DNA from 2 places in the Sporosarcina sp. OR05 genome. Region 2 is predicted to be linked to the other one. Evidence: predicted binding sites of a transcription regulator. Region 2 holds the regulator's gene; the other holds the start of a gene.
What was found. Region 2 encodes NrdR, which represses ribonucleotide reductase genes. Its sites were predicted from a motif close to AACACNATATATNGTGTT; they were not measured.
Positions count from the first base shown of each region.

Region 1: NRI27_RS03530 (vitamin B12-dependent ribonucleotide reductase) is a predicted target of NrdR. The motif match lies at 2,586-2,603, and genes of this name have one in related genera.

Region 1 covers NZ_JANKJL010000001.1:737,969-743,993, forward strand. Annotated here, with positions in the region: gene gcvPB (aminomethyl-transferring glycine dehydrogenase subunit GcvPB) at 1-1,001, shown strand, start outside; gene NRI27_RS03520 (rhodanese-like domain-containing protein) at 1,139-1,519, opposite strand; gene NRI27_RS03525 (lipoate--protein ligase family protein) at 1,627-2,463, shown strand; gene NRI27_RS03530 (vitamin B12-dependent ribonucleotide reductase) at 2,632-5,196, shown strand; gene NRI27_RS03535 (DUF1385 domain-containing protein) at 5,244-6,025, opposite strand, start outside.
Region 2 covers NZ_JANKJL010000001.1:471,020-477,044, forward strand. Annotated here, with positions in the region: gene polA (DNA polymerase I) at 1-1,513, shown strand, start outside; gene mutM (bifunctional DNA-formamidopyrimidine glycosylase/DNA-(apurinic or apyrimidinic site) lyase) at 1,523-2,395, shown strand; gene coaE (dephospho-CoA kinase) at 2,409-3,005, shown strand; gene NRI27_RS02160 (glyceraldehyde-3-phosphate dehydrogenase) at 3,132-4,154, shown strand; gene nrdR (transcriptional regulator NrdR) at 4,354-4,818, shown strand; gene NRI27_RS02170 (replication initiation and membrane attachment family protein) at 4,853-6,025, shown strand, end outside.

The DNA of each region.
Region 1 (6,025 bases), 270 kb from region 2:
AATTCAACCGTACGAAAGTACTTGTTCCGGATTCTGCGCACGGAACAAATCCTGCTTCTGCAACAGTTGCAGGTTTTGATACTGTTACGGTGAAGTCTAACGAGCTAGGACTCGTCGACATTGAAGATTTGAAATCTAAAGTAGGACCAGATACTGCAGCATTAATGCTTACAAACCCGAATACACTAGGCTTATTTGAAGAGGAAATTCTTACAATGGCTGAGATTGTACATGGGGTTGGCGGCAAGTTGTATTATGACGGCGCGAACTTAAATGCTGTTATGTCGAAAGCACGTCCAGGAGACATGGGCTTCGATGCGGTGCATTTGAACTTGCATAAAACATTTACAGGACCGCATGGCGGTGGTGGACCAGGATCAGGTCCAGTTGGTGTCAAGAAAGACTTAGCAGCGTTCTTGCCAAAACCAGTATTAGTGAAAAAAGAAGATCGCTATACGTTTGAATATGATCGTCCTCAATCTATCGGTCGAGTGAAGCCGTTCTACGGAAACTTCGGAATTTATTTACGTGCGTATACGTATATCCGTTCAATGGGTCCAGATGGTTTGAAAGCCGTTACCGAATATGCTGTGTTAAACGCGAACTATATGATGCGAAGACTGGAGCCTTATTTCGATCTTCCATATACACAACATTGTAAACATGAATTTGTTTTATCCGGACGTCGCCAAAAGAAATTGGGTGTACGTACATTGGATATGGCAAAACGCTTGCTCGATTTCGGATTCCATCCACCAACAATTTACTTCCCGCTAAATGTTGAAGAGGGAATGATGATTGAACCAACAGAAACAGAGTCAAAAGAGACATTGGATTCTTTCATCGATGCAATGATTCAAATTGCAAAAGAAGTTGAAGAGAACCCTGAAATCGTTCAAGAAGCACCTCATACGACGGTCATTAGCCGTCTTGACGAAACAAAAGCGGCACGTCAACCAGTATTACGATACACGAAAGAACAAGAGCTTGTGAATGTTTAATAAATGAATTGCAAAAGGAGATCCCTCTTCACGGATCTCCTTTTAGCTGTTCGTTCCGATTTTGTTTATAAGCATAAAATAGTAAAAAAGTTCCTCCTAATTGGAAGAACTTTTTTTTACTTCGTGATTAGAGATGATTACTTGCTTTTTACTTTACCGGTCCACGTACGGAATCCACCTTGCAATTGGTACAAGTGTGCATAATCTTTTTTCTTTAAAAACATTGCAGCACGAGAACTTTTACCGCCGTTTTGATCGTATAGATAGACAGGTTTGTCTGGACGAATCTCTTTAAAACGTTGTCTGAATTGTGAATACGGAATATTGCGTGCTCCTAAAATATGCCCCGATTCGAATTCTTTTGGTTCGCGCACATCGATTAGTTGTGCTTTGCGATACCCTTCAATGAATTGTTCTTGTGTTAAATTTGTAACTGATTTACGCACACGCAACATCGTAATAACGAAATACACTACGATGGCAACGAGAAGTGCAATAAGAATATATAAGCTGCTCACAATCAATTTTCCCCTTTCTATCTATACATTCATTATAAAGAATGAGTAGCACATGTTCAATGAGAATGATAAAATGAAATGCATTGCAGTTAATAGGGGGAAACGTTATGTCAAAAACAGTATGGCATTTCATCAATTCAGGAAAGTGTTCACCGTCTTACAATATGGCGCTTGATGAAGCGTTAATGGAGTGGCATAGCCAAGGCGAAATCGGACCGGTTCTGCGGTTTTATGAGTGGGAGCCTGCAACATTATCGATCGGTTATTTTCAACGTGTTGAAAAGGAAATTGATATGGCAGCCGTAGAGGCACATCAATTAGGGTTTGTACGTCGGCCGACAGGTGGACGGGGTGTATTGCATGAACATGAACTTACTTATAGTGTCATTGTGACGGAAGAGTATCCTAACATGCCTGAGACTGTAACTGAAGCCTATCGGGTGATCTCAGGAGGTTTACTGGAAGGATTCCGGAACTTAGGCTTGAACGCTGAATTTTCCGTTCCTGAAACAAAGAAACAAAGTGATGATTTAAAGCGTCCGAAAAGTGCAGTTTGTTTTGATGCACCGAGCTGGTATGAATTAGTCGTCGAAGGGAAAAAGGTGGCGGGAAGTGCTCAAACACGTCAAAAAGGTGTGATTTTGCAACATGGCGCTATTTTACTTAGTTTAGACGAGGAAAAGTTAGTGTCATTGTTTAAATTCGATAGCGAGGAATCGCGTAAACGTATGCTTGAAAGCCTTCCGAACAAAGCGGTTGCCATCGATCGATTGACAGATAAAGAAATTTCTATTGATGCTTGTATTGATGCGTTTTCGAAAGGATTTGAAAAAGCGCTATCTATACAATTACAACCATTGGAGCTGTCGATTGAACAAAAGCAGTTTGTGCATGAAATAGAGAAAAAGAAGTACGCAAACGATGAATGGACATACCGTAAGTGAACACTATATCTTTTGTTCTATTTTTCATGAATGAAATCGAGTAGGTATGCGATTTGTTAAAATGTGTAAAATACTACAAGTTGAAGCGTGTGTCAATATGTAGTAGATTATTTACTAGTTAACACACTAGATGTGGTGTGTAATATATTCCGTGAAGGAGAATGTAAGATGGTTGTAGTTTCAAGTGGACAAAATCCTGTGTTGGACATTGCGCAATTAAATGAGGATATTGCGGTGTTTCCACAGGTACATCCAATCACGGATGACATGAAGATTGTACATAGTGGTGTATCTCGTCTCGTCATGATTGATCGCTACTCTTTCAAGGACACAGAGAAAAAGACTTTAAAAGCAGGTGACTTTGTCGTTCTGACAGTGAAAGAGGATCCGAAATTTCCTGCACGAGGACTAGGTTTTATCAAATCCATTGACATGGAAAAAGGCACTGCTTCTATCTGGATTGAACCTGAATACCGGACGTCTATCGACAATGTGGATGAGCAAGAAAACGGAGTTATCACTCGGCCGCTAGATGTCATTGAGAAACCGCTGGAAGTATTTTACGAGCAAATCGCTAAAAGAAATGCAACAGGTCTAGCTTCCGTTGAATCGACGGAGGACAAGCGTCAACAATCCTTTGAACTGTTCTACGATCAACTGGCACGCTTGAACTTCATCCCGGCAGGTCGTGTTCTATATGGGGCTGGTTCTGAAACGGAAGTGACATTCTTTAACTGTTACGTGATGCCGTTCGTAGCGGATTCGCGTGAAGGTATTTCAGATCATCGTAAACAAGTGATGGAAATTATGAGTCGTGGCGGTGGAGTCGGGACAAACGGCTCAACACTACGTCCCCGCAACACGCTGGCAAGAGGTGTGAACGGGAAGTCTTCTGGATCTGTTTCTTGGCTAGATGACATTGCAAAATTGACGCATCTAGTAGAACAAGGCGGAAGCCGCCGCGGTGCACAGATGATCATGCTTGCGAACTGGCATCCGGATATTTGTGAATTTATCATTTCGAAAATGCAGAACCCGAGAATTCTCCGATTTCTTTTGGAAAACACAGAAGAGGAATTGATTAAAAAGCTAGCGAATGAAAAATTGAAATTCACACCTCTAACTCAACAAGAGGAAGCGATGTATCAAGGGATTCTGAACTACCGAACGATTCCTGGCATGGGTGGTTTCAATGAAGCAATTATCCGTGATGCAGAAATGAAGTTAAAAGATGGCGGTACGTATTCTGTCCACAACCCTGAATTCTTAACGGGTGCAAACATTTCCGTAACGTTAACGGACGATTTCATGAAAGCTGTAGAAAACGACGAGGCGTATGAGCTTCGTTTTCCAGCAGTTGAAAAGTATACAGCAGAACAAATGAATGTCTATAACGAACAATGGCACAAAGTTGGAGACGTCCGTGAATGGGAACGTTTAGGACATGAAGTGCGTGTCTACCGTACAATTAAAGCAAGAGCATTATGGGATCTCATCAATATCTGTGCTACGTATTCAGCGGAACCGGGTATCTTCTTTATTGATAATGCGAACAAGGAAACGAATGCAAAAGCATACGGGCAACAAGTTGTTGCAACGAATCCATGCGGTGAGCAGCCGTTAGCACCCTATTCCGTTTGTAACCTTGCAGCAGTGAATCTAGCAGAGTTTGCGGATAAAGAAGCGAAGACTGTAGATTTCGAGAAATTGAAAGAAACCGTAAGCGTCGGTGTGCGTATGCAAGATAACGTAATTGATGCAACCCCTTATTTCCTTGAAGAGAATAAAAAGCAAGCACTTGGTGAACGACGTGTAGGACTAGGTGTAATGGGCTTAGCCGACCTGCTGATTTATTGTGAAAAAGAGTACGGTTCACCGGAAGGGAACGAACTCGTTGAACAAGTGTTTGAAACGATCGCTACGACCGCTTACCGGACGTCTATTGAACTCGCTAAAGAGAAAGGGAGCTTCCCATTCTTAATCGGTAAAAATGATGATGAAACGGCTGCATTGCGTCATGCATTCATCCAAACAGGGTTCATGAAGAAAATGCCGAAAGATATCAGAAATGGCGTTTTGGAACACGGCATTCGAAATTCGCACTTATTAACGGTCGCGCCAACAGGATCGACTGGCACAATGGTAGGTGTTAGTACGGGATTGGAACCGTATTTCTCATTCACGTATTACCGTAGTGGTCGATTAGGGAAGTTCATTGAAGTGAAAGCGGGAATTGTTGAAGAATATTTAACACGTCATCCTGAAGCGGATCCAAATGAGTTGCCAAACTGGTTTGTTTCGTCAATGAGCTTATCTCCTGAAGCGCACGCTGACGTCCAATGCATCATCCAACGTTGGATTGACAGCTCGATTTCTAAAACAGTCAATGCACCACGGGGCTATACAGTTGAACAAGTGGAAAGTGTGTACGAGCGTCTCTACAAAGGCGGAGCAAAGGGCGGTACTGTTTATGTAGACGGAAGCCGTGATTCACAAGTGTTGACGCTAAAAGCTGAAGAGAATGTCATGGACAACAATGAAATGACGGAAGAAGTCATTGAACAACGCAAAGTCGTTCTTGTGAATACTGTTCACGATTTACGTTCTACAAATGTGACTATTGGCTCGGAAGTCGGTAACACATGTCCGGTATGTAGAAAAGGGACAGTAGAAGAAATGGGTGGCTGTAACACGTGCACAAACTGTAACGCACAGTTGAAATGTGGTTTGTAAATTATTGAACAAAAAATAAAGGGAGTGCCACTAGCGGCACTTCCTTTTTAGTTCGCAGCAACAGTTGTATTCACTGTTTTTTCAGTTGTGGACTTTAAGATGTCGATGTTTTCAATGCCTTTTTCTTCAATCTCTAATAACTTGTTGAACGAAGCAATTGCGACTTCCACTTGTTTGTCGTCAGGCTCTTTTGTTGTCAACAATTGCAACCAGAGTCCAGGATACCCTAGAAACTTCAAGACGGGGATATTCCGAAGGCTATTTGTAAATTGCAACACCTCAAAAGAAACACCGATGACAACAGGTATTAACAGAATGCGGTTCACAATACGAAGCCAAAAAGGATCGGTTGGTACGAGGAAATAAATGAACATCCCGACGATGACCGTAAACAATAGAAAACTACTGCCGCAACGATAGTGCAAGCGAGAAGACGCTTGGACGTTTTCTACGGTGAGAGGAAGGCCACTCTCGTAAGCATTGATTACTTTGTGCTCTGCACCGTGATACTTAAATACACGTTTAATGAGAGGTGTCATCGAGATCAACGAAATATACGTCAATAAAAGCGCGAGTTTAAAGAAGCTTTCGAGTAGGATTTGAGCTGTTTTACCGGGTGCGATGAATTCAAGCATTTGCGCAAGAAACACAGGTACTAGCGTAAATACGAATTTACCAAAAATGAATGATAAAACACCGACAGCTGCTACACCGAGTACCATTGCGAGTTTTGATGATTCTTCTTCAGTGTGGTCGACTTCTTCTCCAGGCATAACATCATAACGTTCGTTTGCAAAAGTAAGATGCTTGGAACCGATGCCAGCAGATT
Region 2 (6,025 bases):
TACGAAAGCGACCTATGCATCTTTATTGCGTTATGGGATTGAAACGAACGGATTTGATTTTGATTTGCTTTTAGCGACGTATATCGCAAACCCTTCATCGTCTTATACGGATGTTGCATCCGTTGCGAAAGAATTTAACTACAGTGAAGTTGAAATGGATGAAACGATTTACGGAAAAGGCGCAAAGAGAGCAGTGCCTGATGATCGTGTTGTTGCGGATCATGCAGGTAGGAAGGTGAAGGCGGTTTGGCTGTTGAAACCGAGGTTGGAAGAAAAATTGCGCGACAATGAGCAATTTGATTTGTACCATGAACTTGAAATGCCATTGGCGAAAATACTTGGCAAGATGGAATCCACCGGGGTAAAGACTGATCTCAGTATTCTCCAACAAATAGGTGTTGAATTATCAACACGGTTGTCAGAGTTGGAGTCCATTATTTACGAAATGGCTGGACAACCATTCAACATTAATTCACCTAAACAGCTAGGTGAAATCCTTTTTGAAAAGATAGGTTTGACACCAATTAAAAAGACAAAGACTGGCTATTCGACAGCTGCAGATGTGTTAGAAAAGCTTGAAAGTGAACATGAAATTATCGGGTTCATCTTAACGTATAGACAACTCGGTAAATTGAATTCGACTTATATTGAAGGATTATCCAAAGAAATCCATGAAGATGGGAAAATTCATACGCGCTTCCAACAAGCGTTGACACAGACTGGTCGGTTAAGTTCAATCAATCCGAATTTGCAAAATATACCCGTTCGTTTAGAGGAAGGGCGAAAAATTAGAGCTGCTTTCGTGCCTTCTGAACCGGGATGGATGATGTTTGCTGCCGATTATTCTCAAATTGAACTGCGTGTACTCGCGCATATTTCAAAAGATGAGAAAATGATTTCCGCTTTCCGTGAAGGAGAAGATATCCATACAAAAACAGCAATGGATGTTTTCGGAGTGGATCAAGACGGTGTCTCTTCTGATATGCGACGGACTGCTAAAGCCGTAAACTTTGGTATTGTCTATGGGATTAGTGATTATGGCCTGTCACAAAGTTTGAACATTACGCGCAAAGAAGCTGGGAAATTCATCGACACGTATTTGAAGACTTTCCCTGGTGTCAAACAATATATGGATGACATCGTATCAGATGCAAAGTTGAAAGGGTATGTCGTAACGATGATGAATCGCAGAAGGTATTTGCCGGATATTACGAGCTCCAATTTTAATTTGCGTAGCTTCGCAGAACGGACAGCTATGAATACACCGATTCAAGGAACTGCTGCAGATATTATAAAAAAAGCGATGATTGACATGGATGCACGATTGGAAGCTGAGAAAATGGAAGCGCGCATGCTGCTCCAAGTGCATGATGAGTTGATTTTTGAGGCTCCTGAACACGAAATAGAGAAATTGAAAGAAATCGTACCTGAAGTAATGGAATCTGCACTGCAACTGGATGTACCGTTACTAGTGGAATCTGCATTCGGCTTGTCTTGGTACGATACGAAATGAGGAATTGCTATGCCAGAACTACCGGAAGTGGAAGGGGTCGTACGTGAATTGGCCCCCGCTTCTTCAGGTCGGACGATTGTTGAAGTGGAAGTTTCTTCAGTTATCAAACAATCAAAAGAGCTAGGAAAAGAAGCGATCGTAAAAGGAAAAACGTTAGACGACTTTATAACAGAATTACCAGCAATGACAATTAAGAATGTTACACGTCGAAGCAAATATATTTACTTTCATCTAGAGAAAGAAGGACAATCCCATTTACTCGTCAGTCACTTAGGGATGACCGGCGCTTGGTTCGTCGTGGATAGCCCAGATGAAGTGAAAGAGAAAAGGTTCCGAGACCATATACATGTCGTGATGAAAATGCAAGATGGCGGTTTCTTAATTTACTCGGATATTCGCAGATTTGGTGAATTGCGCTTATTAAATAAGGAAGATGACTATACGCCGTTATTGAAGATGGCTCCAGAGCCATTCGAACAGGCTGCCATCGAACACTTTATTGAAATGGCTAAATTGCCTAAGTATGCACGGAAACCGATCAAAGAAGTGATCATGGATGGACAAATCATATCAGGATGTGGAAACATCTACGCAACAGAAGCACTGTTTCGGATGAATATCCATCCTGCCAGAGCGGCTGAACGTATAAGTGAAGAAAGAAAGCGTGCATTGTTTCAGGAAATCGTAATGGTGCTACAAGAAAGTATTGATGCAGGTGGGAGTTCAATCTCTGATTATCGTAACATTAATGGTGAAGCAGGCACGATGCAGACACGTCTACAAATGTACGGAAAAAAACATTGTAAAACGTGTGGACGTGATACGAAGAGCATGAAGATTGCGGGAAGAACTTCTGTCTACTGCCCCAAATGCCAGAGATGAAGGAGGTAGGTGCATGATTATTGGATTGACTGGTAGTATTGCAACCGGGAAAAGTACAGTAGCAAATATGCTGAAGAACAAAGGCTATGCAATTGTCGATGCGGATGAGATTGCAAGGAAAGTTGTTGAGCCCGGAAGTCCGGTACTTTCCCAGATTGTAGATGTATTTGGTCAAGATCTATTAACGGAAGTCGGGACATTGAACAGGGAACGCCTAGGGCATCGAATATTCAATAATGAAGAAGAACGGCAGAGGTTGAATGCGATTATGCATCCCGCTGTACGGAAAGAGATGCTTCGTCAAAAAGATGAATGGTTGCACAAAGGTGCACAGACAGTCATTATGGATATCCCTCTCTTGTTTGAAAGTAAGTTGCAATCTTTCGTTGAAAAGATTATTGTCGTTTCGGTCACGCCTTCTATCCAGCGTGAGAGATTAATGGAACGTAACAACTTAACCGAAGAAGAGGCAGATGCCAGGATACGTTCCCAAATTCCGGTTATTGAAAAAGAAGACCTTGCTGATGCTGTAATTTCTAACGATGGCACGAGAGAAGAGACTGAGAGACAGTTGGAACACATATTGCAACAATGGGGTGCTCGAGCATGAAAGTATTCTCTGAAAAGTGGAACATTGTAATTTTGTTCACAAACTCTTTGTTCCTACATAAATTATGCTATACTAATTAACGGATAAACGATATAAAGTATAACATTATGCAGGAGGATTTATTTCATGACTACTTCTATAGCGATTAATGGGTTTGGGCGCATCGGACGCATGGTTTTCCGCCAAATTATTATGGAGGACGATGTGAAAGTAGTAGCAGTGAACGCATCGTATCCGGCTGAAACGTTAGCACATTTGATTAAGTATGACACAAATCATGGAGTGTTTGATGGTGAGGTCGTTGTAGAGGAAAATGCTCTTGTAGTAAATGGAAAGCGTGTAGAATTAATAGCTGAGCGTGATCCATTGAAATTACCATGGAAACAACTTGGTGTGGACATTGTAATAGAAGCGACAGGCGTATTCAATGCCCGTGAAAAAGCCGCTCTTCATCTTGAAGCGGGGGCACAAAAAGTGATTTTGACTGCACCTGGTAAAAACGAAGACGTAACGATTGTCTTAGGTGTAAACGATGAAAAATTAGACATTGAAAAGCATGATGTCATTTCAAATGCTAGCTGTACAACAAACTGTCTTGCTCCTGTTGCAAAAGTGTTGAACGATACTTTTGGAATTGAGAACGGCTTGATGACGACTGTTCATTCGTATACGAATGATCAAAAGAACTTGGATAATCCACATAAGGATCTTCGTCGTGCTCGTGCTTGTGCACAATCAATCATACCGACTTCGACTGGAGCGGCTAAGGCATTGTCACTTGTATTACCAGAGCTTGAAGGGAAAATTCATGGTATGGCTTTACGTGTACCAACGCCGAATGTCTCTCTCGTCGACCTCGTAGTGGATGTGAAAAAGGATGTTACAGTCGAAGAAGTAAATGAAGCATTTATCAAAGCTGCAAATGGTGCGTTGGCAGGCATTCTTCGTTTCACAACTGAGCCACTTGTTTCGATCGACTTTAATACAACGAAAGAATCTGCAACAATTGATGGTCTTTCGACAATTGTCATGGGTGATCGCAAAGTAAAAGTGCTTGCTTGGTACGATAACGAGTGGGGTTATTCTGCACGTGTTGTAGAATTGACGAAGAAAGTTGCAAATGCATTGAATAACAAATTGAAAGCGTAAGGTCAATAATTCATAGAGGTTGTCGCTTCGTTAAGAATGGGAATCAGGCGTTGAACAATGCCTGGTGGCTGTTCTTGACAGTAAGCAGACAACCTCTTTTTCGTCGTGATTCCCTAAATCTTTCTTACATCCTTTTCGATTTTTCCCTTGAACATCTGTTATAATCAAAGGACTATACGGAAATACGGAGGAAGCTAAAATGATATGTCCAGCTTGTCATTACAATGGCACCCGAGTCATCGATTCCAGACCAGCTGAAGAGAATCGATCTATTCGGCGACGAAGAGAATGTGAGAAATGCGCATTTCGTTTTACGACTTTTGAAAAGGTCGAAGAAATGCCGCTCATTGTCGTCAAAAAAGACGGTACACGGGAAGAATTCAGCAACGAGAAATTATTACGAGGATTGATAAGGGCTTGTGAAAAGAGACCGGTTGATCTGGAAGCTCTTAAAAACATTGTTTATCATATTGAAAAAGAGTTAAGAAGTTCAGGGACAGTGGAGATTCGCTCAGAAAACGTAGGGGAAATGGTGATGGAAAAATTGGCGGATGTCGATGAAGTTGCCTATGTCCGTTTTGCATCTGTCTATCGTCAATACAAAGACATTACGGTTTTCATTGAAGAACTCCAAAATTTACAAACGAAAAAAGAGAGAAATTAAGCTTTGAAGCCTGAAAGAGAGGAGCTCCGACAATATGCTATATCAAGAATTACAACCGATTGACACTTATAAAATCATGATGTCGCATCCATTTTCGGATTATGATCGACAACTCCTCACTTTGTTTTACCAACCACTTATCGGACCGCAATCGATGAGTCTGTTTTTGTCGTTATGGGCGGATGCAGAGCGGAATCTTGATAGTGAATACAATCACTACCACCTCATGAACTTACTGACTATGCCACTTGGTCAAGTTTTTGAAGCTAGAATCTCTCTTGAAGCGATTGGCCTATTGCGGACATTTTGTAAGGAAGAGAGTGAAGACCGCTCGTTCATCTATGAACTTTTGCCGCCGATGGATGCGAAATCTTTCTTTGAAGATCCCTTATTGTCCACATTTTTATTCAGTAAGATTGGTGAAAATGCGTACCGTGGATTAAAAGCCCGGTTTACCCTCTCTGATCAAAAAATGGATGGCTATAATGAAGTTTCCCGTACATTTCTCGACGTCTACAAGCCGATCCGTTCAAGTGGATCGGAAATTGAACAGGAACCAACGAAACTATCAGGGAAATCGGTGTCAGAAGGCTTGCCATTTGCCAACTTTGATTTTGATTTCCAACTTCTTCGGGCAGGGTTATCAGAACAAATGGTACCTCAATCTGCACTTGCTTCCGTCTCAAAAGAGTTTATTGGGAAACTGGCATTTCTTTATTCACTAACGCCAATGGATATGCAAAAAGTAATTATGATGGCGTTGGATGAAGATTTGAATCTACCAGAAGAACGCTTACGAAAAGCTGCTACAGATTTCTACAAGCTGAATATTTCTCGTAATGCCCCTAAACTTGAAAAAGTTTTTCATAAGGAAGCACCTCCTCTTAAAAAAGAACCTGTCACTCGTGAAGATGAACTTTTACAGTACATGGAAACGGTCTCGCCGCGAGAAATGTTAAGGGATTATACAGGGAAAGAACCACTTCCTGTCGATGTGCAGCTTGCTGAACGTTTAGTAACGGTACACGGTTTTACAGTTGGCGTTGTCAATGTCCTGTTACATTATGTCATTATCCGAAATGACGGGAAAATAACGAAAAACTATGCAGAACGGATTGCGTCTCACTGGGCTAATAAAAAAATTACAACTGCAAAGCAAGCAATGGACATGTCTAGAAAAGAGCACGACCAATATATGCAATGGCAA